DNA from 3 places in the Algihabitans albus genome. Region 1 is predicted to be linked to each of the others. Evidence: predicted binding sites of a transcription regulator. Region 1 holds the regulator's gene; each other region holds the start of a gene.
What was found. Region 1 encodes LexA, which represses DNA repair genes until DNA is damaged. Its sites were predicted from a motif close to ATGTTCTANTTTGGTTC; they were not measured.
Positions count from the first base shown of each region.

Region 2: DBZ32_RS22030 (ImuA family protein) is a predicted target of LexA. The motif match lies at 3,996-4,012, and genes of this name have one in related genera.
Region 3: recA (recombinase RecA) is a predicted target of LexA. The motif match lies at 6,903-6,919, and genes of this name have one in related genera.

Region 1 is NZ_QXNY01000002.1:386,634-396,512, reverse strand. It holds gene gltX (glutamate--tRNA ligase) at 1-696, opposite strand, end outside; gene DBZ32_RS03455 (ComEC/Rec2 family competence protein) at 936-3,113, shown strand; gene lexA (transcriptional repressor LexA) at 3,147-3,833, opposite strand; gene DBZ32_RS03445 (molybdopterin molybdotransferase MoeA) at 4,028-5,242, opposite strand; gene moaC (cyclic pyranopterin monophosphate synthase MoaC) at 5,253-5,729, opposite strand; gene trpC (indole-3-glycerol phosphate synthase TrpC) at 5,726-6,535, opposite strand; gene trpD (anthranilate phosphoribosyltransferase) at 6,532-7,581, opposite strand; gene DBZ32_RS03425 (anthranilate synthase component II) at 7,591-8,169, opposite strand; gene DBZ32_RS03420 (heavy metal translocating P-type ATPase) at 8,310-9,879, shown strand, end outside.
Region 2 is NZ_QXNY01000003.1:81,517-91,395, reverse strand. It holds gene DBZ32_RS07195 (error-prone DNA polymerase) at 1-1,471, opposite strand, end outside; gene DBZ32_RS07190 (Y-family DNA polymerase) at 1,566-3,188, opposite strand; gene DBZ32_RS22030 (ImuA family protein) at 3,115-3,768, opposite strand; gene DBZ32_RS07180 (PaaI family thioesterase) at 4,131-4,586, shown strand; gene DBZ32_RS07175 (enoyl-CoA hydratase-related protein) at 4,641-5,489, opposite strand; gene DBZ32_RS07170 (patatin-like phospholipase family protein) at 5,584-6,621, shown strand; gene soxR (redox-sensitive transcriptional activator SoxR) at 6,652-7,116, opposite strand; gene DBZ32_RS07160 (VOC family protein) at 7,224-7,622, shown strand; gene thiE (thiamine phosphate synthase) at 8,032-8,703, opposite strand; gene thiM (hydroxyethylthiazole kinase) at 8,700-9,506, opposite strand; gene DBZ32_RS07145 (TRAP transporter substrate-binding protein) at 9,539-9,879, opposite strand, start outside.
Region 3 is NZ_QXNY01000005.1:260,176-270,054, reverse strand. It holds gene DBZ32_RS15305 (NADP-dependent isocitrate dehydrogenase) at 128-1,345, shown strand; gene DBZ32_RS15300 (peptidylprolyl isomerase) at 1,351-1,947, shown strand; gene alaS (alanine--tRNA ligase) at 2,084-4,756, opposite strand; gene DBZ32_RS22675 (invasion associated locus B family protein) at 5,029-5,577, shown strand; gene recA (recombinase RecA) at 5,756-6,850, opposite strand; gene DBZ32_RS22670 (hypothetical protein) at 6,976-7,101, opposite strand; gene DBZ32_RS15280 (TylF/MycF/NovP-related O-methyltransferase) at 7,127-7,810, opposite strand; gene DBZ32_RS15275 (PAS domain-containing hybrid sensor histidine kinase/response regulator) at 8,052-9,879, opposite strand, start outside.

The DNA of each region.
Region 1 (9,879 bases):
GTGAATCAGCGGGATGTGGGCGAAAACGGGCGGCTCCCAGCCAAGCAGCCGATAGAGCTGGGTCTGCCGGAAGGCGTTGGTCAGGTGATCGTCGCCGCGGATCGCATGGGTCACGCCCATGTCGTGATCGTCGACGACCACCGAGAGCATGTAGGTCGGCGTGCCGTCCGCCCGAAGCAGTACCATATCGTCCAACTGACCGTTGGCGACCGTGACGGTCCCCTGGACGAGGTCGTCGATGCTGGTCTCGCCGGTCTGCGGCGCCTTCATGCGGACGGCCGGCGCGACACCCGCCGGGGCCTCGGCGGGATCGCGATCTCTCCAGGTGCCGTCGTAACGCATCGGCCGGCCTTCGGCCTTAGCGGCCTCGCGCATGGCTGTCAGTTCGTCCGGGCTGCAGTAGCAACGATAGGCCTTGCCCTCAGCCAGCAGGCGATGTGCCGCCGCCTGGTGTTGCTCGGCACGCTTCGACTGATAGACCTCGGGTTCATCCCACTGCAGCTCAAGCCAGCTCAGCCCGTCCAGAATGGCGTCGATCGCCTCCTGCGTGGAGCGCTTGCGGTCGGTGTCTTCGATGCGCAACAGGAACTTACCGCCGTGATGGCGGGCGAAGAGCCAGTTGAACAGGGCGGTGCGCGCGCCGCCGATGTGGAGGAAGCCGGTTGGCGACGGCGCGAAGCGGGTGACGACGGTCATCGGTTTTTGGCGCTGCTCTTTGATGGTGGCGGAAGCGAAAAGGCGGCGCTCCTCTAACACAGCCGGTCACGGCCTGCCCAGCACCCACGACCGCGGCACAGGCGTCAGGGCCTCGGCAAACGCGTGAACAGTTGGCATCGCAAGGCCGAAGGCTCGCAGCTAGGGCACAGCTTGCGGTAGTCTTCGCGAGAGACCTCGGCAATTAGGGTTTAGACCTTGCCACGGCGAGTCCAAGCATCATGACGGCGCAGCAGCGCGCGGCAGGTCCGGTCGGGGTCCGGGCCGATCCGCGCAAGGCCTTGCGTTCGCTGGGCCGGCTTCAAGAGACAGCGCTGGAAGAGCGTGATCGCTGGGCCCTCTGGCTCCCCGTGATCCTGGCATCGGGCATTGGCGTCTACTTCGCCCTACCGACCGAGCCGCCCGGTTGGCTCGGGGCGGCGGCTGCGACGCTGGCAGCTGTCATAGCCCTGCTCGGTCTGCGACGGCCGGCGCTGTTTCTTCTCGGAATCGGGGGACTGAGCCTCTCGGTCGGTTTCGCGGCCGCTCAGTGGCGGACAGCGGCCGTGGCGGCGCCGGTGCTGCAGCGAGACCTCGGACCGGTCGGACTGAGCGGTCGGGTCGTCAAGTTGGAGCGGGGCCAGGGCCGGGTGCGGCTGACCCTGGAGCAGCTCGATGTCGACCGGCTGGAAACCGCGGCGACCCCTGCACGGGTTCGGATCAGTTCTTCCGGCACCGCCGCCGCCGATCTCGCGCCCGGGGACTGGGTCCGTGGACTCGCGGTGTTGCAGCCGCCCCCGGAACCGGCCGCGCCCGGCGGATACGACTTCGCGCGGCGGGCCTGGTTCGAACGGCTCGGCGCGGTCGGCTACAGCTTGGGTGCGCCCCAACCTATCGCGCAGCCGCCGGACCAGCTGGCGGAGTCCCGCAGGTTCGAGGGCTGGCGCCTCTTCTGGGAAGGCCTGCGTCAAAGGATTGCCGAGCGGATCCTTGCTGTCCTGCCCCGGGAACGCGGCGCCCTGGCCGTCGCCCTGACGGTCGGCAAGCGCGACGCCATCGCGCCCGATTTGCTCGACGCCATGCGGGACTCGGGGCTCGCCCACCTGCTGGCGATCTCCGGACTGCATATCGGCCTGGTCGCCGGCAGCATGTATCTCGGCCTGCGCCGTTTGCTGGCCTGCTGGCCCTTCGTGGCCCTGCGCTATCCGATCAAGAAGTGGGCTGCTGTCGCGGGGTTGGCGACCGCTTTCGTCTATCTCTTCCTGGCCGGCGCCACCATCCCGACTCAGCGCGCCTTCCTGATGGTCGGTCTCATCTTCCTCGGCGTCCTGCTCGACCGCTCGGCCGTGTCGCTGCGGCTGGTGGCCTGGGCGGCGGCGGTGGTCTTGCTGATCGCTCCCGAGAGCCTGCTGTCGGCGTCGTTCCAGATGTCCTTCGCAGCCGTCGTCGCGCTGGTATCAGGCTACGAGGCCTATGCCGAGCGTCGCGCCCGCCGGGATGTCGCGCGCTTGCGCGAGGGCGCCGATCCCGTCTGGCGTAAGCCGGCAGCCTACTTCGGCAGTCTCCTTCTCTCCTCGGGGATCGCGGTCGCGGCCACCACGACCTACGCCTGGTATCACTTCAACCGCTTTGCCTGGGCCGGCCTCGCCGCCAATCTGGCCGCCGTTCCCCTGACCGCCTTCGTCGTGATGCCGGCGGCGCTACTGGCCTTTCTCGCGATGCCCTTCGGGCTGGAGGCCGCGCCGCTCTGGCTGATGGGGCAGGGGCTCGGGCTCCTGATCGTCATCGCGCGAGAGACCGCAAGCTGGCCGGGCGCCGTGCAGTTGCTGCCGGCCTTGCCGACCTGGGGTCTCGTCGCCGTGACGCTCGGCGGTCTGTGGCTCTGTCTGTGGCGCCGAGCCTGGCGCTACGCCGGCGTCGCCGTCATCGCCGTCGGCCTCAGCGGTGTTCTGCTGCGGACTCCGCCCGACCTGCTGATCAGCTCCGACGGCGGCCTGATCGCCGCCCGCGGTCCGGACGGCGATCTCGCGCTGTCGGAGAGCCGCCGCCAGACCTTCGTGCGTGAGCAGTGGCTGCGCCGCGCGGCGCAGGCGGCTGCGGCCAGCTGGCCGCCCGCAGGCAATTGGCTGCTCTGCGACGGAGCCGGTTGCATCTACCGCCGCCACGATTGGACCGTCGCGCTGGCACGCAGTCCCGCCGCCCTCCTGGAGGACTGCAAAGACGCGGACCTGATCGTCGCGCCCTTTCCGGTCCCAAGAGGCTGCTTCACCAGCGGATCCGACGGCCCGAGAGTGATCGACCGCTTCGACCTCTGGCGGGACGGCGGCCATAGCGTCAGGCTGTACGAAGAGGGGCTAAAGGTCGACACGGTACGGTCCACGCGCGGCACCCGCCCCTGGACACGTCATCCCTCGGACTAAATCCGATATCTCAATGCGATGAGAGGCGTAGCTCTAGTAGCGACGCAGCAGGCCGATCAAGCGGCCCTGCACCTTCACGCGATCCGGCGGGAACAACCGCGGCTCGTAATTGCGGTTGGCCGGCTCCAGCGCGATGGCGCCGCCGCGTCGGCGCAGGCGCTTGAGGGTGACTTCCCCGTCGTCGACCAGGGCAACGACGATGGCACCGTTCTCCGCCTGATCGCTGCGTTCGATCACGACCGTATCGCCGTCCAGGATCCCGGCTTCGACCATGGAGTCGCCCTCCACTTGGAGTGCGTAGTGTTCGCCGCGACCGAGCAGCTCCGTCGGGACGTCGACATAGGCGGAGTGGTCTCTCAGCGCCTCGATCGGGGTGCCGGCCGCGATCCGTCCATAGAGAGGTAGACTGACGGCTTCGCTGTCGTTCGCGACGCGTGCGCCGGACAGACCCGGGCGCCGACCGCCTTCGATCACGTTAGGGGCGAAGCCGGGCTTGCCGGCAAGGTTCTCCGGAAGACGGACCACCTCGATGGCGCGGGCCCGATGGGGCAGGCGGCGAATGAAGCCGCGCTCCTCCAGACCCGTGATTAGACGATGGATCCCGGACTTGGATTTCAGCCCGAGCGCTTCCTTCATCTCGTCGAAAGAGGGAGAGACTCCGTGGTCGCTCAAATGAGCATGGAGAAATAACAGAAGTTCGTGTTGTTTACGCGTCAGCATGGCCCGTGACTCTCCCCCTGCGGAGCCGTCTGGAACGAGGAACACTTCGCGCCTGGCACCGTCCGTCGCAACGTCGATTTATCATCCTTCGGATTGCCGGATCGCCCTTTAGAAGAGCCGGTAATTCGTTAAGATGAATCGCTTTTTGTTCTAATCGCGTTCCGTTCGTACGTCAAGCGTTCCCGGAATAGTTCCTATATTGACCTAAGGCTTCCAGGAAAACGGAGCAGATCCACAAGCTGTCCGGCGGGGAGCGGCGGCGCATGCGGAGCGCGTACGATCAAGGCATCGGCTCTCGCCAGAGTCGCAAGCATGGAGCTGTCTTGTTTGGGGAAGGGGCGGGCCAGCAAACGGCCATCTTTGCCGGCCTCGAGCGTGGCGCGCAGATAATCCTGCCGCCTGTCGTTGGCGCCCAGGTCCTCGGCCAAGACCGCCGTTTCGGTCGGGTGCGCCGGCCGCTCGAGCCCTTGCAGCCGATCCAGAATCGGGCGGACGAAGAGCAGACCGCAGACAAGACTGGAAACGGGATTGCCCGGAAGCCCCAGCATCGGCGTGCCTCGCAGGTTTCCGAACATGAGGGGCTTGCCCGGACGCATGGCGATTTTCCAGAAATCCAGCTCCAACCCCTCTTCGCCCAGTACGGACCGGATCAGATCGTGCTCGCCCACCGAAGCCCCTCCGGTGGTGACCAGCAGGTCGGCCCCGGCCGCTCCGGCCGACAGGCGGCGCAGCGAATCGGCCGAATCCGCGGCAATTCCCAGGTTGATGGCCTCGCCGCCGCAGGCTTCGACCAGCCCGCAAAGCGCCAAGCCGTTGGAAGAGACGATCTGGCTGGGTCCGATCGGATCGCCCGGCATCACCACCTCGTCGCCGGTCGCCAGAACCGCGACGCGGGGGCGCCGGTGCACCGAAACCCAAGGCCGGTTCATCGCCGCGATCAGCCCCAGATCGCGCACCGTGACGACCCGGCCCGCCGAAACGCCGACGTCGCCGGCGCGGAAGTCGAGTCCGGCCGGCCGGATATAGGTTCCGGCGGCGGCGGCTTCCTTGACGGTCACCGACTCACCGTCGCGCTCCGTGTCCTCCTGGATGACGATAGTATCGGCCCCATCGGGCAGGGGCGCGCCGGTGAAGATCCTGACCGCCTGACCGCACCCCAGGGCCGAGTCGTACCGGCCGCCGGCGGGCAGATGTCCGACCACCTGGAGTCGGGCCGGGACAGTCGCGACATCTTCCGCACGCACGGCATAGCCGTCCATGGCGCTGACGGCAGCCGGCGGCTGCGTCACGCGCGCGATCACGTCGGAGGCCAGCACGCGGCCGAGCGTCTGATTCACCGCCAGAGTCTCCGCCGGCAGAGCGTCGAAGGTCGAGAGGATACGGGTCAGCGCCTCGTCGACGGTGATCATGGCGCCCCTGTCACTCGGAGAGGTAGGTGCCGGACTTGCCACCCGACTTCTCGGTCAAACGAACGGCCTCGATACGCATGGCGCGATCGACGGCCTTGCACATGTCGTAGACCGTCAAGGCAGCCACGCTGACAGCGGTCAGCGCCTCCATCTCGACCCCGGTCCGCCCCTTCAGCTTACAAGTCGCCTCGATCTCGACCGCGTTTCGGTCCGGCAGCAGCCGCAGATCGACCTTGACCGAGGTGAGGGCCAGTGGATGGCAGAGCGGAATCAAGTCGGGTGTCCGTTTGGCGCCCATGATGCCGGCGAGGCGGGCGACGGACAGCACATCGCCTTTCTTGACGCCGCCGGACTGTATCATCCGCAGCGTGTCCGGCTGCATCACCACCTCGCCCTTGGCGGTGGCGCTGCGCTCGGTCTCGGCCTTGGCACCGACATCGACCATGACGGCCTTGCCTTCGGCGTCGAAGTGGGTGAAATCGCTCATGCCGGAGCGTCCGCCGGCGCGAGCAACGCGCGGGTCGCCGCTGCGACATCCATCTGGCGCATCAAGGATTCACCGATCAGAAAGGCCTTGGCGCCCCGCCGGGCCAGCCAGCGCAAGTCCTGGGCCGTGTGGATTCCGCTCTCGGCGACCAGGAAGCGCTCATCCGGTACTTCGGCCGCCAAGAGGGCGAAGGTCTCGAGCGAGACATCGAGCGTCTTGAGATTGCGGTTGTTGATTCCGATCAAAGGTGAGGCCAGGCGCAGCGCACGCCTAAGCTCTTCGGCGTCATGCACCTCCACGAGCACATCCATGCCCAGCGCCGTCGCGGTCGCTTCCAGTTCGGCCGCCTGATCATCGCCGAGCGCCGCCATGATCAGCAGGATGCAGTCCGCGCCCAGGGCCCTGGCCTCGAACACCTGGTAGGGATCGAGCATGAAGTCCTTGCGCAGGACCGGGAGCGGGACCGCCGTGCGCGCAGCCAGCAGATCGGCATCATCGCCCTGAAAGTAGGGGCCATCGGTCAGGACCGAGAGGCAGGCGGCGCCCCCCGCCAGGTAGGCCTCGGCCAGGATCGCGGGTTCGAAATCGGGGCGGATCAACCCTTTCGACGGCGAGGCTTTCTTGATTTCGCAAATCAAGGCCGGCACGTTCCCGGCGGCCTTCGCCAGGAGAGCGGCCAGGAAGCCGCGCGGCGGCTCGGCTTGGGCGGCAGCCGCCGCTTCCTGTGCGGACAGGGGGCGTACCGTCTTGCATCTTTCGATGTGAGCAAGCTTGTCGGCACAGATCCGGGCCAGAACATCGCTCATGGCTGCGCAAGCTCCTGGGTCGGCCTGTTGGTGATCTCGACCAGCTTCGACAGGACCGCACGGGCGTTGCCTCGGTCGATTGCCTCGGCGGCCAGGGCAACGCCGTCGGTCAGGGTCCCGGTCTTGTCCGCAACGATCAGGGCACCGGCAACGGTCAGCAGCACAGTATCCCTGAAGGGGCCGGGCTCGCCGTCCAGCAGGGCCGTGATGGCCTGCGCATTGGCCTTTGCGTCGCCGCCTCGAATATCCTCGACGCCGGCTCGCGGCAAACCCGCATCTTCCGGTGTCACCTCGAAGGTCGAGATCCGTCCCTCCTTCAGTTCGGCGACGTAGCTTCTGCCTGTCGTGGTCATTTCGTCGAAGCCGCCTTCGCCATGAACGACCCAGGCCTTCTCGTGACCGAGCTCGCGAAGGACCTCCGCAATCGGCTCCAGCCAGCGACGGTCGAAGACGCCGAGAAGCTGCCGCTTGACCAGGCAGGGATTAGACAGCGGGCCCAAGAGGTTGAAGATCGTGCGGGTGCCCAGTTCCACGCGCGCCGGCCCCACATGGCGCGTGGCGCTGTGGTGTCGTGGGGCCATCAGGAAGGTGATGCCGGCTTCGAAGAGAGCGGCCTGGACCAAAGCCATGTCGGCATCGATGTCCACACCGAGCGCCGTCAGCACGTCGGCGGCGCCGGACTTCGAGGAGAGCGCCCGGTTACCGTGCTTGGCGACGGGTACGCCGCAGGCCGCCAGCACCAGGGCGGCCGCCGTCGAGATGTTGAGGGTTCCCTTGGCATCGCCGCCGGTCCCGCAAGTGTCCAGGGCGCCAACCGGCGCCTCCAGGGTCAGCATGCGAGCGCGCATGGAGCGCGCCGCCCCCGTGATCTCCTCGACCGTTTCCCCGCGCACCCGCAGCGCCATCAAGAGGCCGCCCATCTGCGCCGGGGTGGCGTCGCCCGACATCATGATGTCGAACGCGCGCTCGGCCTCCGCCCGAGTCAGCGAGCGACCGCTCGCGGCGGCCGCGATCAGGGACTTCATATCTGTGAGATCGCCGGACATGCGGGCTGTTTACGCGTTGCGCCCGCTCAGACGCAAGAAGTTGGCGAGCAAGGTATGACCATGCTCGGAGGCGATGGATTCCGGATGGAACTGCACGCCGAAGATCGCCAGCTCGCGGTGACGCAATCCCATGATCACGCCGTCGTCCGTCTCCGCCGTCACCTCCAGACAGTCGGGCAGGTCCTCCCGCGCCACGATCAGGGAGTGGTAACGGGTCGCGGTAAAGGGGCTGGGCAGTCCGTCGAAAACGTCAGTGCCCTCGTGCCGCACCGGACTGGTCTTGCCGTGCATCGGAACGGGGCCGCGCGTCACGCTCCCGCCGAAGGCCTGCCCGATCGACTGATGGCCGAGACAGACGCCGAGAAGGGGCAGCTTTCCCGCCGCCAGGCGAATCACCTCGAGACAGATTCCGGCCCGATCCGGATCGCAGGGGCCGGGCGACAGGATGATGCCCTCCGGCGCCATCTCGACGGCCTCCTGCGCGCTCAAGGCATCGTTGCGGCGCACCTCCACCTCGGCTCCCAGGTCGCCGAGGAAGTGGTAGAGGTTGTAGGTAAAGCTGTCGTAGTTATCGATAAGCAAAAACATTTCAGTGGGTTAACTCACAATTCCGAGGCTGCGCGTCCGTCTGTTCGCAAAAAATAGCACCCTCGCTTCCGGCCGCACAGAGGGCGGCGGGAGATAGAGCCCTTGACCTTCCCATTGCTGGAAGGCCCAGCTTCCCCGTTATGTCCACGGCATCGTCGCACGCACATCCCGATCATACCGACTCCAAGACCCTGATCTTGCCGGTCGGAGGCATGCGCTGCGGTGACTGCGCTGAACGCGTCCGGAAGGCCTTGAGTGCCGTCCAGGGCGTTCGGGCGGCCGAAGTCGATGTCGGGCAGGCTCAGGCGAGGGTCGCCCTCGCCACCGCCGATCCCGACCGTTCGGCGCTGGCAGCCGCGATGATCGAAGCCGTCACCACGGCCGGCTACAGCGTGCCGGACGAGGCTCCTGTCTTAGGACCGCAGCAGCGGAGCGACGACTGCGACGGCCGACCGACTCTCGCGCCGCTCGTCGAAACCGGATCCGTCCGGCAAGTCGACCTGGCAATCGGCGGCATGACCTGTGCGTCTTGCGTGCGCACGGTCGAAAGCGCTCTAACGGCCGTCCCCGGCGTCATGGAGGCCCGGGTCAACTTCGCGACCGGGCGAGGCCGCATGGCCGTCGAGGCCGGCGTGACCCCATCGCAGCTTCTTCGGGCGGTCGAGGCCGCCGGCTACGGCGCGCAGCTCGCCGAAGACGTCTCGAAAGCCCCGGCGTCTCAGGCGCGCGACTGGCGGATCTTCATGCTCTGCGCCGTCCTGACGCTGCCTTTGGTGGGACAGATGGCGCTGCCGCTGATCGGGATCGACGCCATGATTCCGCCGCTGATCCAGTTGCTGCTCGCCACCCCGATCCAAGTCCTTGCGGGCGCCCGCTTCTATCACGGCTCCTTCGCCGCCCTGCGTCACGGACAGGCCAACATGGACCTCCTGGTGGCCATCGGCACCTCGGCCGCCTTCGGTCTCAGTCTCTGGCTCATGTTCGCGGCGCCGGACAGGCTGCTGAGTTTCCAGGGGCCGCATCTCTACTTCGAAGCCGCGGCGGCGATCCTGACGCTGGTTCTGCTTGGACGCCTGCTGGAGGAACGCGCCAAGCGCCACACCTCCGCCGCCCTGCGCGCCCTGCAGGACCTGCGTCCCGACCTGGCGAGGGTCGAACGCGACGGCGGCGTCATCGAGGTTCCGGCCGATCAACTGGCCGTCGGCGACATCGTCGTGGTGCGCCCCGGCGAGGGTATTCCGGCCGATGGTCGGGTGATCGAGGGCGAGAGCGAGACCGACGAGTCCATGCTGACCGGCGAAAGCCTGCCGGTCGAGAAGGAACCCGACAGCAAGGTGATCGGGGGCACGCTCAACGGGTCGGGTCTGTTGCGGATCGGCGTGACCGCCTCGGCTGCGCAGTCGGCGCTGGCACGGATCGTCGCCGCCATGGAATCCGCCCAGGCGGACAAGCCGGCGGTACAGCGACTCGTCGACCGCGTCTCCGCCGTCTTCGTGCCGGCGGTCGTCGCTCTGGCCGGCGTGACCTTCGCCGTTTGGCTATTGATCGGTGCCGACACCTCGAGCGCCGTGCTCGCGGCGGTCTCGGTTCTGGTCATCGCCTGCCCGTGTGCCCTGGGCCTCGCGACGCCCATCGCCATCGTCATGGGCACCGGCGTCGCGGCGCGGCGCGGCGTGCTGATCAAGGACGCGGAAACGCTCGAACGGGCGC
Region 2 (9,879 bases), on a different contig from region 1:
CGAAGCCGCCGACATGCTGGGAGAGATGTCGGGGAAAGCCGATCAGCTCGCGGGTGAGTTCGAGGACCAGGGCCAGCCGAGGCGACTCCGGGTCGAGGCCCAGTTCGCGCACCTGAGCTTCTTCCACCCCCTCGCTCGACCAGCCCCAGATCGAGCCGGCGAGTGCGGTCACGGTGTCCTCCGACAGGCCGAGCGCCTTGCCGACCTCACGTACGGCGCCGCGGCTGCGATAGCAGATCACCGTTGCCGCCAGGCCGGCACGGTCGCGCCCGTACTTCGCGTAGACGTACTGGATCACCTCCTCGCGCCGTTCATGCTCGAAATCGACGTCGATGTCGGGCGGCTCGCCGCGCTCGGCGGAGACGAAGCGTTCGAACAGAAGCTCGATCTTCGCCGGGTCGACGGAGGTGATGCCGAGGCAGTAGCAGACGGCCGAGTTGGCTGCCGAGCCGCGGCCTTGGCAGAGAATCTTTTGGCTGCGTGCGAAGCGCACCAGATCGTAGACGGTCAGGAAGTAGGCGGCGTAGTTCAGCCCTGCGATCAGGTTCAACTCGTAGGTTACGGCAGTGCGGACCTTTTGCGGAAGGCCCTGCGGATAGCGCTCCGCCGCGCCTTCCCAGGTGAGATGCTCCAGTTCCTGCTGCGGCGTGCGGCCCCGCTGGCCTTTTTCGATTGGGTACTCGTAAGTCAGTTCGTCCAGCTTGAAGCGGCACTTGCCGGCGATCTCGAGTGTGCGCGACAGGGCCTCGGGCCAAGCAGAGAAAAGCCGCGCCATGTCTTCGGCGGACTTCAGGTGGCGCTCCGCGTTCGCCTCCAGTCTCCAGCCGGCGGTATCGATCGTCACGCCTTCGCGGATGCAGGTGAGGGTGTCCAGCAGGGGCTTGCGTGCAGGGTGATGCAGCAGCACTTCGCCCACCGCGACCAGTGGTGCGGCGCAGCGCGCGGCGATCTCCGCCAGCCGGGTGAGACGGCGCGCGTCGTCGCCGCGATGGCGCCAGCTTGCACCCAGATAGACGTCGCCGGGCGCGGCCCGAACCAACGCGCCAAGGTGAGCTTCGAAGACGGCGTCAGGCCTGTCGGGCGACAGCAGGATGGCGACCTGGTCCGGAAGGAACGCGACGATTTCCGCGAAGCTCAGATCGCACTCGCCCTTGGCGGCGCGGCGTTTGCCGAGGGTCAGCAGCTTGCAGAGGCGTCCGTAAGCAGGGCGATCTTTGGGATAGCAGATCACCTCCGGGCCGTCGCGCGGCACCAGGCGCGATCCCACCAGCAACGGTAGCTCCGCTTCCTCGGCCGCCGTATGGGCGCGTACCACCCCGGCCAGGGAGTTGCGGTCGGCGATGCCGAGCGCCGCCAGTCCCAACGCCTTGGCCGCGGTTACCAGTTCCTCGGGATGCGAGCCGGCCCGTAGAAAGGAGAAGTTGGTCGCCGCAACCAGCTCGGCATAGGCAGGGTGCGCCACTCGCCGCATTACGCTCCCGAGACTCTGGTTGCGACGTTTGGGTAAAGAGGCGGAAGCCGATTGCTGTGCCACGGGTCCGCCGCGGTCTCTTCGGTCGTCTGCCTCACGCGAAGAGACCGTGCAGGAACCAGCGGCTGTCTTCGCGGTAGAGCCAGTAACGGCGGCCGTCTTCGTCTTCGACGCGGAAGTAGTCGCGCTCCGCTGCACCGGCATCCTGCGGCAGCCACCATTCCCGGCTGAGGCGTTCTGGACCTTCGGCCCGCGCGACACGGTGCAGCAGGCGCCGCCAACGGAACTGGGCCGGCGGTGCGTCTGGCCAGGCGGCAATCGCTTCGATCGGCTCCGGCCGTGTCAGCAACCGGGTCGGTCTGGGGGGGCGTTCCGGCCAGCCGCCAGAGCGCCGAGACTCACTTGAGCGCTGTGCGGAGGAATCGGAAAGGCGGTTTCGGAGGTTCGGTCGGTGGGGCAGGGCAGGGCTGGGGGCGACGCAGCGCTCCGGCAGGTGGCTTTCGCGCGGAGCCAGGCGGTGCACCCGCTCGAAACCGAAGCGACCGCCCAGGCGGTCCACCAAGCGACCGAGGTCGTGCCGGGCAGCGGCCCTGGTGGAGGCTGGACTCTTCGCATCGCTCTGCGTCCGGCTGGCGTCCAGCGTCATCTGTAGAGCGGTCAGCGGCTCCAGAGTTTCGGCGGCCAGGACCAGTGCCTCGACACCGTACCCCGGATCGAGAGCCTCCAGCTTGCCGGCGAAAAGACGTTTGAGATGAGCCGTATCTCGCAGGGGTCGGGCGGTGCCGACGGTCAGGCGGGCGAGGCTGCCGTCGACCCGATAGGCGGTCAGCCCGAAACGACGGCCGCCCGACTGATCCTTCTCCAGTTTTGCACAGAGCCGACCGAGCAGAGTCTCGACCGCACGGGCGACGTCCTCGGCTGTGCCGACCGGCTCTCCGAAGTTCAGACGCTCGATCTGCGGCGGCACCGGCGTTTTGGGCGAGATCGGCTCGTCCAGCGTGCCGAGCGCTTGACGCAGGCGGCGCGCCACTTCCGGTCCCACGCGCGGTTCCAAAGCGGCTGGGGGCAGGTCGAGAAGATCGCCGATCCGCGAGAGACCGAGCCGGCGCAGCAGTTCCGCTTCTGCGGCCGGAAGACGCAAGGCCGCGACCGGTAGCGAAACCAAGACCTGGGTCTGTTCGCCGGGCGCGATGCGGCGGACCGGCCGCGCCGCTTCGGTGGCGTAGCGGGCGACGGCCCAGGCTGCGCCCGCTGTGTCGGCCAATCCAATGCGTCCTGTCAGGCCGAAGCGCGCAAGCCGCGCCACCAGCTCTGCCGACAAGGTCTCCTCGCCGTCGAAGAGGTGGGCGCAACCGGTGATGTCGAGCCAAAGCCCGGCAGCCCCACACGGCTCGCTCGCGGATGTCAGCGCGACCCAAGGGCTGTAGCGGCTACACCAATCGGTCAGCTTGTCGAGCGCGGCGCGGTCGGCCTCTGGATCGAGTGCTTCGCTCCGCAGTATCGGACAGAGCGCACGGGCCTCTGCCAGGGTCTGACCCGGTGCCGCTCCCGTTTGGGCCGCGGCGCTGTCGACCGCAGCCAAAAGAATGCGCGGGCCATCGCGCAGGGTCAGGACGAAGGGCTGTGTCGGCTCGCTGTTTCGTTCAGGCGCCGTAGCCAAACGTTGCCGTCGTTGAATCGCAAAGCTCGGCAGCCAAAGCGAAATCACTCGTCGCATGGTCCCACTCCACTTCGAAGACGGCGGGCTGCCCGCCGCGGCAGCGCAGCAGCTCGACGCGCCAGACCGGGTTGCCGACCAGACCCTTCGGCAGGCTTGGATCGCCAGCCCGTGCTTCGACCCGCCAGCGGGTCAGGGCGGGGCTGGCCGCGGTGGCGCGGCGCGGCGCCAAACGCTGGCGTTGCAGCAGCAGGCAAGGACGCTGGATCATCTCGGCAGCCAATTGCAGGCGACGTGCGGCCGTTGCATCAAGCTCGCTGACTTCGCCGACCACGGCGGCCAGATCGGGGCAGCGCAATCCTTCCTCGAGAGCCCAGAGCGTTTCCCCATCGCCGCCCGTACGCGTCAGCAAAAGCCGTTCGGCGGCGACACCGAAATCGCTCAGCGTCGGGGCGTAGAGATCGGCCTGCCGGGTCGCCCAGAGGATCGCTCCGTCGCGCCGGGCGGTCAGCCGACCGAGCAAGACCAGTGCGAAGCCCAAGGCGGCGCCCTCGTCCCATTCCCTGCGGGCAGGCAGGATCTCGTGCAGTCCGGTCGTCGCCAGCCCACCGCCCGGCAGCCGCTCGTCCAAGGCTGCCACGCCGAGAGGCGCCACCCTGTGCGATGGTCCGGTGTTTCCCCGCTCCAGAACCCGGATCCGGTGGCGTAGTTTCTCCAGACGATGGCGGCGGCCTGCCAGACCGTGGCTTGTCTGGCTTTGGTCTGCCTGGCCATGATCTGTTTGATCTTGCACAGGGCGGCTTTTAGGATCGAGAGTCGCGACGGTCATGATCCGCAGTCCGTCAGAGGGTGGGCGTTGCACGGCAGATGTTCTTGTAGTGTTCTTGTTGCCTTTTTGTTCTATTCCGATCCCCGCGCCAGGTCAAGCCCGCACCGCGGTCAATTGGGCGAGATCTCCGCAAGATCTGGACAAGCGCAGGTCTGCACGGCAGCTTGCCGGTCATGACCGATCTTACCAGCGACCTCCAAAATCTTCCTCTCGACCCTATCGAAACCAATGGATTTGCCGATCTTGTCGGTTACCGCCTGATCTATTGGAGCGAGACGGAGGCACAGGTTCAGTTGACGCTCGACGGTCGGCATATGAACCGCAGCGGCGTAATGCATGGCGGAGCGCTGACCACATTGATCGATACGGCCAGCGGCTACAGCGGCTGCTATTGTCCAACGCCGGGGCGCGTGCGCCGCGCCTTGACCCTGCAGCTCACCTGCCAGTTCATTGCGCCGGGCCTGGAAGGCCGAATCGTAACCGCCACCGGCCGTAAGACCGGAGGAGGACGCAGCCTGTTCTTCTCCAGCTGCGAGGTGCGGGACGAGGCCGGCAAGCTGATTGGTCAGGGCGATGGAGTCTTCAAGTACCGCCGCGGTTCGGAAGGTCCCGACGGCGAGCCGGCTTAGGAAGGTGTTTGAAAGGGGTCGTCGGGACGCTTCTCCAGCACTCCCCGTGACTCGTCACTTCCCGCGAAAAACCGGTTTGCGCTTCTCCAGGAAAGCCTCGACGCCCTCGCGGTAGTCGGCACTGTCGCAGACCGCGAAGGCGCTGGCATATTCCGCTTCGCTCAAGGGCTGCGGGTCGAGTGCGCGGGCCGCGTGCAGCTTGTGCGCCCGGGCGGCCAGAGGTGCCGCGGCGGCGAGGCGTTTGGTCGTTGCCGCGACCTCCGCTTCGAAAGCCTCTGGGGTCACCACCCGATTGACCAAGCCTTTCACGTAAGCTTCCTCAGCCTCGAAGATTCGGCCTTCCAGCAGCAGCTCCAACGCGACGGCGCGGCTGGAGAGCTGAACCAGCGGAATCATACCCTCCCAGGGCAACACATGGCCCAGGCGGGCGATCGGGATGCCGAAACGGCTGCCCTCGGCGCAGAGGCGCAGGTCGCAGCAGAGCGCCAGTTCCAGCCCGCCGCCGACGCAAGCGCCTTCGATCGCCGCCAGAGTGCTGTGGGGCGAGTGCATAAGCCCTTCCAGCGCAGCATGCATGTTATCGGCGTAGCTGCGGGCCGAGGCAGCGTCGTGGCGTCGTTCCTCGAATTCGGAGATGTCGGCGCCGGCCGCAAAGGCTTCGCCGCCCGCGCCGCGCACCACGATGCAGCGCAGGTCGGTATCCGCATTCAGCGCCGTCACTGTTGCGCCCAAGCGTGTCCAGGCGGCGTGGTTCAGCGCGTTGCGGCGTTCCGGGCGATTCAGGATGATCGTGGCGACCGGTCCCTCGCGTCGCAGCAGCAGTGAGTCGTCGGCCGCGCCCTCGGGGGTTGGCCGGGCTGGCCCGGTTGCTGTGTCGGTGACGAGAGTCTCGGCCTGGGACATCCGGGTCTGCTCCTTCATTCGGCTTGCCACACGCCGATGTGCAATGCGACATGGGCGCGGGGTTTCTTCGAAAGCTGGATGGAGCATACACCGGATGCCGCGTAACGGAAGCCGGCGGGCAGGCACGACCGTCATCCTCGAGGAGCGTCCGGCCGCCGCTGTAACGCCGCTCGGTCTGGCTCTGCCTGGCGGCGGTGCCTACGGCGCCTTTGCCTGGGGCGTGCTGGATCGCCTGTTGGAAGAGGAAAGCCTCAGCTTCCCCAGAGTCAGCGGTGCCAGCGCCGGGGCGGTCAATGCGGTCGCCTTGGCTCAAGGCTTCGCCGAGGGCGGCCGTGCCGGTGCCCGCGGCAAGCTGGCCGAGGTTTGGGAGCGTACGGCGGCGCTAGCGGCATTCTCGCCCCTGCAGCCGAGCCCCATCGACCGCCTGTTGCGGCCGGGTGGCCTCGACTTTTCGCCTGGCTACCGTTGGATGGACACCCTCAGCCGACTGTTTTCGCCCTATCAGTTCAAGGCTTTCGATCTCAATCCCCTGCGCGAGGTGCTGCGCCAGACCATCGATTTTGCGATCGTTCGGGACTGCGCCGAAGTGCAGGTACACATCGCTGCCACCAACGTGCGCCGCGGGCGGATTCGGGTCTTCGGACCACGTCAGATCACCCTGGACGCCGTGATCGCTTCGACTTGCCTGCCGTTCCTCAACAAGGCGGTCGAAATCGAGGGGGAGCCCTATTGGGATGGCGCCTATCTGGCCAACCCTCCTTTGCGCCCCTTGCTCGCGGACGAGACGGCACCGGACGATCTGCTGCTGGTCGAACTGGACGGGCTCGAGCAGCCGGGTACGCTGACCAGTCCGCAAGAGATCTTCGACCGTCTCAACAGCTTGTCGGGGGCGGGCGGCCTGCTGGCCGAGCTGGAATGGCTGGCCGCCACCCATCCCGAGGTGCGCCTGCACGGCATCGCCGAGCCCCAGGTGCTCGGCCAATTGAGCGCCTCCAGCCGGCTCAACGCCGACTGGCGCTTTCTGACCTACCTGCGCGATCTTGGCCGCGACGCCGCCGAAGGTTGGCTCGCTGGCCCGCGCAGCTTGGTTGGACAGGCCAGCAGCTACAGGGCTCCGTCGCGCTATCTCTGAGGACTCGATTTGGTTCCGCGCCGCGCTAACCTAGGCCGCGTCGGGATTCCAGTCGTCGCCCATCAGGTATCGGGGACCCGAGCCTCGGCGGCCGGCGCGGTCGAGTGGATTGTACAGGGCGCATTTCCGCAAGGACAGGCAGCCGCAACCGATGCAACCGTCGAGGTTGTCGCGCAGTCGAGTCAGAGCATCGATCCGTTCGTCCAGTTCCTGGCGGAACGAGCGGCTGATCCGCGCCCAATCCTTGGCCGTCGGCGTGCGCCCCTCCGGCAAGCGGTTGAGTTGCCGGTGGATCTGGTCGATCGAGAAGCCGAGCTGTTGGGCGATCAGCACGAACGACAGCCGCCGCACGTCCGCCCGGAGAAACCGCCGCTGTCCGCCGGCGTTGCGCATCGGTGTCACCAGTCCCCTTGTCTCGTAGAACCGAATCGCCGACACCGACAGACCGGTCCGGCGGGCCAGATCGCCGATCGATAGCCGGTCATCCGCCCGCATTTCCGCCTCCATGACACGTCCGCAAAATTCCTTGATCTCAAGTTAAGTTGAGGAATTATCGTTCGCAAATCAAGAGCTGAGTTGACTTCAACCGGAGGAACGGACCGATGCAGAACGCCACCCTGGAACACGTCAACGTCACCGTCAGCGACCCGCAGAAAACCGCGGAGATGGTCTGCCGGTTCTTCGACTGGAAGATCCGCTGGCAGGGTCCTTCGACCATGGGCGGCCAGACAATTCATGTCGGCACCGACGACGCCTACCTCGCCGTTTATGCCAACGGCCGGCCTCCGGAGACCATCGCCTCCAGCTACCACGCCAAAGGCGGCCTCAACCATATCGGCGTCGTCGTCGCCAACCTGGATGCAGTCGAGGGGCGGGTAAAGCAGGCCGGCTACGCGACCTATGGCTATGACGACTACGACCCCGGCCGCCGGTTCTATTTCCGCGACGCCGACGGCATCGAATTCGAAGTCGTCAGCTACGCGCCGAAGACCGAGCGCTGATGACGGGCGCCTCCGCCGCGCCCGCGACGCCTGGCGGCGACGTTGATCGCATGCCTCTCTGCGCTCAGCGCCAACTCCTCGGGTGCTGCGTCTCAAGGCTTGGGCGAGTCGATGCGACGGAACCCGGTTCTATAAGACCGAAGGAACTATTCGACCGTCATCACGCTTGCGGCCATCGCCCTTCGGCGGCGGTAACCCAGGTACGTTGCCGGTCTTCTAGGAGCTATCGCCGAGGCGGCCGCATGGCCTTGGCGCACGCCTCAGTCTGGCACTTGTTCTACTGCGCGTCGGAGCCGCCCCGTATCACCTCTTCGTCTTGGGCGACGGTCTTTTGAGACGATCGTGGTTCGTTCGTTGCAAAAGGCGTGAGTGAGCCGGGAGTCTCTAAATTTCCTTAGCCGCGGGTCCTTCAAGACCTCCGCCGCAGACGTTTGCTGTCGGCCACGGCGCGGGCAAGCCGTGCGGTGGCCGCCTCGGGATCATCGCTGCCGGTAATGGCCGAGACCACGGCCACACCCTGTGCGCCGGCGGCGATGACCTCGGGTGCCCGGTCGATCGTAATGCCGCCGATGCCGACCAGCGGTAATGCGGTTACGGCGCGCACGGCGGCGACGCCTGCCGGTCCGATCGGCGCGGCTGCGTTCGCTTTGGTCGTGGTGGCGTAAACCGGCCCCACACCCAAGTGATCGACTGCTTCCACCGGGGCGGCCATCGCTTCCTCGGGACGGCGTACGGAAAGGCCGAGGAAGGGGCGGTGACCGACCCGCGCGCGGACTTCGAGGGCCGGCTGGTCGCCCTGGCCGACGTGCAGCCCGACCTTGCCCTCGGCAGCGCCCAGAACGACGGCCTCCTCGACCCGGTCGTTGATCATCAGCGGAACGCCGGCCTTCTCGAGCAGCGGCAGAAGGCTTCGGGCCAGCTCCAGATAGTCGTGCGCCGGCAATTCTTTCTCACGCAACTGAACCAGGGTGGCGCCGCCGGCCAGGGCGCGAGCGACGACCTCCTCCAAACCGTGACGGCGGCAGTCGCTGCGGCCCAGCACCAGGTAGACCGAGAGGTCGAGGGTCTGGCGCGCGCTCATCCGAGCCTCGCGGCTCGGTCGAGGTCGCCGCCGTCGAGCAGATAGAGCTCGTCGAGAAGATTGACGCGCAAGCTACCCGGGCCGCGCGAGCGCGCTGCGGCGCGCTCCGCCGCGACGCCGTAGATCGCCAGGGCATGCAGCGCCGCCGCCAGGGGCTCTGGCTCGACGGCCAGGCAGGCACCGGTCAGAGCTGTCAAGGCGCAGCCGCTGGCGGTGATCCTCGTCATCATTTCGTGGCTGTTGGCGCAGGTGGCCTGGCGGGTGCCGTCGCTGACGTGATCCAGGGCTCCGGTCACCACCACCACGGCCCCGCAGCTTTGCGCCAGACGCTGCGACGCCTCGACCGCCGACTCCGACCCCACGGTCGAATCGACGCCCTTGCCTTCCGCCCCGCTGAGGCCCGCAAGTGTCATGATCTCCGACGCGTTGCCGCGCACCACCGTCGGCTTACAGGCCAGCAGGCGTGCGGCGTTGCCGCGTCTGAAGCCGGTTGCGCCGACCGCGACGGGGTCCAGCACCCAGGGCCGCCCCGCGGCGGCGGCTGCCTTGGCGGCAGCTTCGGCGGACTCGACCCAATGGGCTTCCATGGTTCCCAGATTGACGGTCAGGGCACCGGCAAGGGCTGCGAACTCTGCCGCCTCCTGGGGCGCATGTACCATGGCCGGCGACGCGCCGACCGCTAGCAGAGTGTTGGCTGCCAGGTCCATGGCGACGAAATTGGTGATGTTCTGGACCAGAGGCCTTTGCTCGCGCAGGGCATGCAGGGTTTTGGACGGTTGGTCGAGGGTGGCGGCGAGGGTCATGGAGATCTCCTCTCGATGGGTCAAAGCGGGGTTCAGGCGTCGATCTGGGCGCTCAGCAGCGCATGCCGTCCGACCCGTCCCCAGTGTAGAAAGAGGGTCTTGGCCGCGGAGTAGGAGTCTCGGATGCGTCGGTCGAGCGCGCTTGTTTCCGCCAGCTCCGCCAGCACGGCTTCGCTTTCCAGGCGCGCGGCCCGCAGCACCTCGGTCGGCCAAGGGTGCAGAGTGACGGTGCCCTCTTCTTCGAACTGTGCGAGCGCTGCGGCGTTGCGCCATTCGGCTTCGGCTGGGCCTCGTCGGTTTTCCACTTCGCAGCAGGCCGTGACGAGCTGCTGCAGATCGCTGGGCAGGTCGGCATAGGCCTTTGCCGAGATCA
Region 3 (9,879 bases), on a different contig from region 1:
GTCGCTCCGAACCGTTATCTGCTCGGCAAGTGACCCTACCTGCCCGGCGGATAAGAGGATCGTTTTGAAACGGTCGCCGGTCTCCACGAAGCACCCCCTCAAAGCCCGAGACGAGGCCCAAGCGACTATGGACAAGATCAAGGTCAAAAACCCGATCATCGAACTCGACGGCGATGAGATGACGCGCATCATCTGGGCGTTCATCAAAGATAAGCTGATCCTGCCCTACCTGGACGTCGATCTTCACTACTACGATCTCTCAGTTCAGGAACGCGACCGCACGGAAGACCAGATCACGGTCGATGCGGCCGAGGCGATCAAGACGCATCGAGTTGGCGTCAAGTGCGCCACCATCACGCCCGACGAAGACCGCGTTACCGAGTTCGGCCTGAAGAAGATGTGGCGTTCGCCCAACGGGACGATCCGCAACATCCTGGGCGGCACGGTTTTCCGCGAGCCGATCATCTGCTCCAACGTGCCGCGGCTGGTACCGGGCTGGACTCAACCCATCGTGATCGGCCGTCATGCCTTCGGCGACCAGTACCGCGCCACCGACTTCAAGGTGCCCGGTCCCGGCAAGCTGACCATGACCTTCCAGCCGGACGACGGCGGCGAGCCCATCGTCTACGAGGTGCATGACTTCCCTGCCAGCGGCGTTGCCATGGGAATGTACAATCACGACGAGTCGATCCGGGGCTTCGCACGCGCCTGCTTCAACTACGGCCTGCTGCGCCGCTATCCGGTCTACCTCTCGACCAAGAACACCATCCTCAAGGCCTACGACGGACGCTTCAAGGACCTGTTCCAGGAAGTCTTCGACAGCGAGTTCGCGGACCGTTTCCGCGGCGCCGGCGTCACCTACGAGCATCGCTTGATCGACGACATGGTCGCCTCCGCGATGAAGTGGAACGGCGGCTTCGTCTGGGCCTGCAAAAACTACGACGGCGACGTGCAGTCGGACACGGTGGCACAGGGATTCGGTTCGCTTGGCCTGATGACCTCCGTGCTGATGACGCCCGACGGCAAGACGGTCGAGGCGGAGGCGGCGCATGGCACGGTGACACGCCACTACCGCCTGCATCAGCAGGGCAAGGAGACTTCGACCAATCCGATCGCCTCGATTTTCGCCTGGACCCGCGGCCTGAAGTATCGCGGCACCTTCGACGAGACCCCGGCGGTGGTGGACTTCGCCGAAAAGCTCGAGGCGGTCTGCGTCGGTACGGTCGAGTCCGGTTTCATGACCAAGGATCTCGCCTTGCTGATCAGCCCGGATCAGACCTGGCTGACCACCAATCAGTTCCTAGATAAACTCGACGAAAACCTACAAACGGCAATGGGGAAATGAGAACGATGATGCTGTTCGCTCCCTTGACCCGCGGGCTCGCCTCCTGCAGCGCCCGCGGACTCGCCATCGCGTTATTCACCCTGACAATCGGAGGACTCATGGCCCCCAACGACGCCAAGGCGCTCGATCCCGAAAACGCGCTCCGGCTAGAACTCGCGAACGGACCCGTCACCATCGAGTTGCTCCCGGACGTCGCGCCACAGCACGTCGAACGCGTCAAGACCCTGGCACGCCAAGGTTTCTACGACGGCCTCAAATGGCACCGCGTGATCGAGGGCTTCATGGCGCAGACCGGCGATCCCGGCGGCACCGGCGCGGGCGGCTCCGATCTGCCCGACCTGCAGGCCGAATTCTCGGCGGTCCCCTTCGAGGAGGGCACCCTGGGCATGGCCCGCACGCAGGACCCGAACAGCGCCAACAGCCAGTGGTTCATCGTGTTCGAACGGTCGGACTGGCTCGACAGTCAGTACACGGTGTTCGGCCAGGTGGTCGAAGGCATGGAGAACGTTCACGCCATCAAGAAGGGCGATCGCTCCGCAAACGGGCTTGTGAGCGACCCCGACACCATCGTCACGCTGCGCGTGCTGGCGGACGTACAGTAGAGACAACGGCAAGTGAAAAAGGGGGCAGATGCCCCCTTTTTCATAGCTGCGTCTTTCCGGCAGGCTTCCGACGAGGGTCGAATCCGAGGTCCAACCGAGGTCCGATTCCAGAGTGCGGACGACCGTTATCGGCCTCTCAGCCGACGAGGACCGCTTCGATCGCCTGCATGGCCTCGGCGGCCTTGCTTCCTTCCGGACCGCCGGCTTGCGCCATGTCGGGCCGCCCGCCGCCGCCCTTGCCGCCGATCGCCGCAGAGCCCGCACGGACCAGATCGACGGCATTCAGCGACCCGGTCAGGTCGCCGGTCACGCCGACCACGAGCGAGGCCTTGCCCTCGTTCACCGCGATCACCGCCACGACACCGGACCCGACCTGCTTCTTCAGATCGTCGGCCATGGGCTTGAGATCCTTCGGCGGCACGTCCTCCAGAACGCGGGTGATCAGCTTGACGCCGCCGATCTCGCGAACGTCCAGCGCTGCTGCGGCACCGTCTCCGGTCGCCAGCTTGCGCCGGGTCTCGGCCAACTCGCGTTCGAGCTTGCGACGTTCCTCGAGCAGGCCGGCGATGCGCTTCGGCAGCTCGCCGGGTGCCACCTTCAGCGCGGCCGAAGCTTCGCCGAGCAAGCTCTCCTGGCGCTCGGCCCAGACCAAGGCCGCCTCCCCCGCCACGGCCTCGAGGCGGCGGACGCCGGACGAGAGGGCGGACTCGCCAACGATCTTGAAGAAGCCGATATCGCCGGTGCGATGGACATGGGTGCCACCGCAAAGTTCCGTGGAGAACTGTCGGTTATCCTGCTCCAGCTCGTCGAGCCCGCCCATCGAGACGACCCGGACCTCGTCCCCGTATTTTTCGCCGAACAATGCAAGCGCGCCCGCCTCGATCGCCTCGTCGGGCGTCATGTAGCGGGTCAGGACCTCTGCATTGGCCCGTACACGCGCATTCACCGCCTGCTCGACGGTTTGGATGTCCTCCGGCGAGAGAGGTTTCGGCTGGCTGATATCGAAGCGCAGACGGTCGGGGGCGACCAGCGAGCCCTTCTGCGTGACATGGTCGCCAAGCCGCCGTCGTAGCGCCTCGTGCAGCAGGTGAGTGGCGGAGTGATGCGCCCGCAACTGGGCGCGGCGTGCGCCGTCGACCCGCAGTTCCAGCGCCTGACCGAGCTTGAGGGTACCGCGGGTGACCTCTCCGAGATGGACATGCAGATCCGCGGCGCGCTTCTGGGTATCGGCAATCGCCACCTCGAGGCCGCCGCTGCCGCCCTCCGCGGCGGCGAAGAGAACGCCGCTATCGCCCATCTGGCCGCCACTCTCGCCATAGAAGGGCGTCTGGTTGAGCACGACCTGGACCGCCGTTCCGACCTCGGCCTGCTCCACTTCCGCGCCCTCGACGATCAGGGCGGAAACCACACCCTCGGCCACCTCGGTATCGTAGCCCAGGAACTCGGTGGCTCCGAGCCGGTCGCGCAAATCGAGCCATAGGGTTTCGGTCGCCGCCTCGCCGGAGCCCGCCCAGGATTTCTTGGCCTGTGCGCGCTGACGCGCCATGGCCGCGTCGTATCCCGCGACATCGAGCTTGCGATCCTGGCCGCGCAGAATGTCCTGAGTGAGGTCCAGGGGAAAGCCGTAGGTGTCGTAGAGCTTGAAGGCGACTTCGCCGGACAGAGCGGCTGCGCCGTCCAGCTTGCCGGTTTCCTCCTCCAGCAGCTTCAGGCCGCGGTCGAGGGTATCCTTGAAGCGGTTCTCCTCCAGCTTCAGCGTCTCGCCGATCAAGGCCTGGGCGCGGCCCAACTCCGGAAAAGCAGCCCCCATCTCGGCGACCAGCTCGGGCACCAACCGGTGCAGCAGAGGCTCGCGGGCGCCCAGCATGTGCGCATGCCGCATGCCGCGGCGCATGATCCGGCGCAAGACGTAGCCCCGGCCTTCGTTGGAGGGCAGCACGCCGTCGGCGATCAGAAAGGCGCTGGCCCGCAGATGATCGGCGATCACGCGGTGGGAGACAGCCTGGGGTCCATCGGCATGAACCCCGGTTGCCTCGGCCGAAGCCAGGATCAGCCGGCGCATCAGGTCGATGTCGTAGTTGTCGTGCTTTCCCTGCAGGACCGCGGCAATACGCTCCAAACCCATCCCGGTGTCGATCGAAGGACGCGGCAGGTCGATCCGTTGGTCGGCGGCGACCTGCTCGTACTGCATGAAGACCAGGTTCCAGATCTCGATGAAGCGGTCCCCGTCTTCATCCGGGCTGCCCGGCGGACCGCCGGGAATCCCCTCGCCATGATCGAAGAAGATTTCGGAGCAGGGACCGCAGGGCCCCGTCTCACCCATGGACCAGAAGTTATCGCTGGTCGAAATGCGGATGATCCGGGAGTCGGGCAAACCGGCGATCTTGCGCCACAGATCGAAGGCCTCTTCATCCTCCGAGAAGACAGTCACCAGGAGCCGTTCGCTCGGCAGGCCGAATTCTTTGGTCACCAGATTCCAGGCAAGCTCGATCGCGACATCCTTGAAGTAGTCGCCGAACGAGAAGTTCCCCAGCATCTCGAAAAAGGTATGGTGCCGCGCCGTATAGCCCACGTTGTCAAGGTCGTTGTGCTTACCGCCGGCGCGGACACACTTCTGTGAGGTGACCGCACGGCTGTAAGGCCGGGTTTCCTGACCCGTGAAGACGTTCTTGAACTGAACCATGCCCGCATTGGCGAACATCAAGGTCGGGTCATTGCGCGGCACCAGCGGCGAGGAGGCGAGCGCCTCGTGACCCTGGCCGGCAAAGTAGTCGAGAAAAGCCTTGCGTATATCGTTCGTACTGGTCATGGCATCTACTTGGGTTCAAAGGGCTTGGCCAGCAAGCTAGAAGATTTCCAAACTTGCGGCCGGGAGGCCGTCGGCGGGCGGTTGGCGACTCCGGGTTGTAGCTTCCGCACGGAGGACTGTCCACAGATGCAGGCTGCGGGTGACTGCAGAGGTGACTGCCGCCCTTCGGCTGAGATAGGGATAGGAGCCGCAGCCAAGCTGGAGGCAAGACTCTCGTCTTCTCTTTAGCAGCGGTCTTTAAGTCGTCACCGAGGGAGATTAGAGTGCCGATTATGCAGTCGCATCGTCATACACGCCGACGCCTCGGCAGAGTCTTCGCCCTGGCGTCGCTTCTTTTTGCTTTTGTTGCCGTGGGGTTCGCTCAGGCGCAGACGCAAGACCAGCAACAACAGCCACAGCCGGAAACCGAAACGTTTCAAGACTGGACACTGGCCTGCATCCAACTGGAGGACGGGACCAGGAGCTGCCGCATGCTGCAGAACGTCGGCAACGAGCAGGGCCAGGTGGTCATGCAGGCTGCCATCATCCTGCTGCCGGACGGCAATCCGGGACTGCTGCTCAACCTCCCGCTCGGAGTTTGGTTGGCGGACGGGGTGAGCATTCAGATCGACGGCGGCGAGCAGCTCTCGGTGCCCTACGCCCGCTGTCTGCAGCCGCCGGACCAGTGTCGGGTGGAACTGGTTCTCGACCAGACCCGCGTAAGCCAGTTGCGGGCCGGCACGCAGATCAACGTCACCTTTTTCGACCCGCGTCAGCAGCCGATCCGCGCAAGGATCTCTCTGCTCGGCTTCACTGCCGCCTTCAATGGCCTGACGGGCTGATCTCCGATATCCGCTGACAAACGGACGGGTCGGAGTGCAGAGCCGCTCCGGCCGAGGCCGGAAGCACGCATCCCCTCGAGGCTCATCCAACTTCGAGGGGATGCGGTTTCGTACTGCTATTGGGTCGTCAACTTTCGGAAACCGCCGGCTTCAGGAAACCGTCAGCTTCAGGAAACCGTCAGCTTTCTGGGGCCGAGCTCTCCGTCGGGGCGCCCGGGCTTGGCTCATCGGGCCCTTCGAGCATGGCGTCAGCCACCAGACCGGCATTGGCCCGAACCGCGCGCTCGATCTTATTCGCGATCTCAGGGTTTTCCTTGAGGAAGGTCTTGGCGTTCTCGCGGCCCTGACCAATCCTTTGGCCATCGGCCGAGAACCAAGCACCCGACTTCTCCACCACGCCGGCCTGTACCCCAAGATCGAGCAGTTCACCCGTCTTGGAGATCCCCTGCCCGTACATGATATCGAATTCGACGACACGGAACGGCGGAGCCAGCTTGTTCTTGACCACCTTTACGCGCGTCTGGTTGCCGACGACGGTGTCGCGGTCCTTGATCGCACCGATTCGCCGTATATCGAGGCGCACCGAAGCGTAGAACTTCAGCGCATTACCGCCCGACGTCGTCTCCGGGCTCCCGAACATGACGCCGATCTTCATACGGATCTGGTTAATGAAAATGACCAGGGTATGCGACTTCGAAATCGAGGACGTCAGCTTACGCAAGGCCTGACTCATCAGCCGTGCCTGCAAGCCCGGCATCTGATCGCCCATCTCGCCCTCGAGTTCGGCCCGGGGCACCAGTGCGGCAACGGAATCGATCACCAGCACGTCGACTGCGCCGGAGCGAACCAGTGTGTCGGCGATTTCCAAAGCCTGCTCACCGGCATCGGGCTGGCTGATCAGCAGTTCGTCGATATCAACGCCCAGCTTCGTAGCGTAGCTCGGATCCAACGCGTGCTCGGCATCGATGAAGGCAGCGGTTCCGCCGGCCTTCTGCGCTTCAGCGGCGATGTGCAGCGCCAGCGTTGTCTTGCCGGACGATTCCGGGCCATAGATCTCGACAATGCGTCCGCGCGGAACACCGCCGATACCGAGCCCGATATCAAGACCGAGCGAACCGGTAGAAATGGTCGCGATATCGACCACGTCGCGCTGGCCCAGCTTCATCACGGACCCTTTGCCAAAGGCCCGTTCGATCTGGCTAAGGGCCTGATCCAGTGCTTTCGTTTTGTCCACCTTGTCCCCGTCGATCAATCGCAAAGCCGTCTGGCTCATCGCGTCCACTCCCTTATCCCACGCCGGCTCAGGCGTCGCAATCGGAGCGCAAATGTACCTGTCTTGTTCTTTTTTGGCAACGGAAAACAAGCCCGAAAAGAGAACAAAACTCGCTCAAGCCTGGATCATTGAATTAGGGCGGAAAAGACGGCCAAGGCACCGGCCTCCACGACTCGGATCGCGAAGCGGTCGACCACGCCGGGCAAGAATAGGGACGCGGTCGGGCTCAAGGCGAAGATCGCCGGCGACACTGAACTCTCGCCAGCGGCTGTGGCTCTAGCCCTCCCTCTCCGCGCGCCGGATCAGGATCGCATGCGGCCGTTCCGTCTGCAGCAGGAAGCGGGAGTCGCTCGCCAGGAAATCGCAGGTCGCCTTGCGGCAGCCCTGATAGTCGTTGAAATCGTCGATGATGATGGCGCCCTCGAGGGACATATGATCGGCGATCTGTTCCAGACAGAACTTGACCGGTTCGTACCAATCGCAATCGACGTGAGCGAGCGCGATCCGGGTTCCCGGCGCCAAAGTCAGCGTGTCCTCGAACAGGCCTTTGTGAAGCGCGATCCTTTCGCCGTCGACGGCCAGTCCGCAATCAGCGAAGTTCCGGACCACCCGGTCGTAGAGATCGTCGACATAGCCGTAGTAGTCGTCGCCCTCGATCCCCTTGGACCGGCCCGCCTCGATCACGGCGTAACGTTCATGGCTGTCGCGCTCGTCCTGTTCGGAGGGCGGCGGTATCGTCCCGAAGACGTCGAACCCGTGGTAATGACGGTTCTGCATCTTGCTGGCCATGATGATCGAGGATCCTCCAAGTGCGATCCCGAATTCATAGAGGTCACCGGCTACGCCTTCACGGTTCAGCCGATCGATCTGCCTCGTCAGGCTGTAGAGCTTGGAGGTCGCCAGATAGGTCAGACGCTGCTGCTGGACCCGTCGCGCGATCGGGTCGAGCCGATGCGTCATCCAACCATCCCGCAACCGGCGTTTCGCCTTCTGGTAGCCTGACGCAAGCAATCCCATCGGCACTATCCCGCGTTTATTTTGCCTCCCTCACACTGCCCGTTAACCGAGTGAACGGCCGACGAGAAGTGCGGAACAAACTTGGGACTGGAAAAAAGCCGGAAAGCGGGGCGAAGCCACAACGGTCAGCGGCGGAGATACGGCAGGCCCGATGCGGCAAGCGTGATGTGGCAAACCATAGGCGTCAGGCGCTGCCCTCGCCCATGACCTCCTTCACCTTTCCCGCCAGTTGCTTAAGCGTGAAGGGCTTCGGCAGGAAGTGAATCCCCTCCTCTTCCCCCACACGCTGGCGGAAGCTGTCTTCGGCATAGCCGGAGATGAAAATCACCTTCAGCTTGGGACGGTCCTGGCGGACTTCGCGAACCAGGCTCGGGCCGTCGAGGCGCGGCATCACCACATCGGTGACGAGCAGATCGAGCTCGGCGAGATTGCCATCGTTGCGCAGCATATCCAATGCCGCCTCCCCCGAACGCGCCTCGTGAACCTCGTACCCTTTGTTGCGTAGCGCTCGCGCCGAGAAAGACCGCACGGCGTCCTCGTCCTCGACCAAAAGGACGCTGCCGATACCCGTGAGGTCGCGTGCGTCGCGAACTTCCGGTTCGACGACCGGCTCGCCCCGACGCAGATGACGCGGCAGGTAGATGGTGAAGGTCGTGCCTGTATCGAGTTCGGAATCGACGACAATGAAACCGCCGGTTTGCTTGACGATACCGTAGACGGTGGACAGTCCCAGGCCGGTTCCCTCCCCGACCTCCTTGGTCGAGAAGAAGGGATCGAAGATCCGGTCCAGATTTGCCTGCGAGATGCCGCAGCCGCTGTCGCTGACCTCGATCACGACGTAGTCGCCGGCTGCGACCTCCTCTCCCTTGCGCCTCTGCGGCGTCTCGAAGGCTGCGTTGTAGGTCCGGATGATCAGGCGGCCGCCGCCGGACATCGCGTCCCTGGCGTTGACGGCAAGGTTGATGATGACCTGCTCCAACTGGCCTTGGTCGGCGCGAACCTGCCCGAGATCGCGGCCATGGACCATATCCAACTCGATCGTTTCGCCGATCAACCGGCGCAACAGGTGACTGAGTTCCGCCAGAATATCGGTGACGTTGAGCATCCGCGGCTGCAGCGTCTGCTGACGCGAGAAGGCGAGCAGTTGCCGGACCAGATTGGCGGCCCGGTTGGCATTCTGTTTGATCTGCATGATGTCGGCGAAGGATTGATCGCCAGGCCGGTGGCGCAGCAGCAAGAGATCGGAGAATCCGATCATCGCGGTCAGCAGGTTGTTGAAGTCGTGCGCGATACCGCCCGCGAGCTGGCCGACGGCCTGCATCTTCTGCGACTGGGCGAACTGCACCTCCAGAGCCTTCTGCTCCGTGGTGTCGAGCAGGTGACAGACGAAACCGCCCGGCTTGCCTGCGCCGTCATCGATCACGCTCACGGAGAGCGTGCAAAGCAGTTCGCGGACGCCGCGCAAACGCAGATCAGCGGACTGACCGGGCCCCGTGCTGCTGGCCACCAGCGTCTCGCGAAGAAGCGTGCGCTCGTCCTCCGCGACCCAACGGCCGAGGGGCTGGCCGATAACATCCTGGCCCTTGAGGCCGAGCAGGGTTTCGAAGGCTGGATTGCACTCGCGCAGCCGTCCGCCGCGGTCGAGCTCGACAATGGCGATCGGCGCCTCGTCGAAGAAGCGTTTGAAGCGGCGTTCCGAGTCGGCGAGAGCCTCCGCAGCCGCACGCTCACGCGTCAGGTGACGCACCACCGAACGCGTGCGAAGCGCACCGCCTTCCTCCTCATCAGCCGCAACGGCCTGAACGATCAGCGCATCGAAGACCTCTCCGTCGCAACCACGCAGTTTCACTTCGATCTGGTCGTCGGCTTCCGCCACCGGAGCGTAGGCAGGCGTCTCCGGCCGCGGCGGCTCCGCCAGGACGTCATGCAAGGCCGCGCCGGCGACCAGATCTTCGGCCGTGCGGCCGAGCCACTCGGCGAGGGTTTGATTGACGAAGCGGAAACGGCCCTGC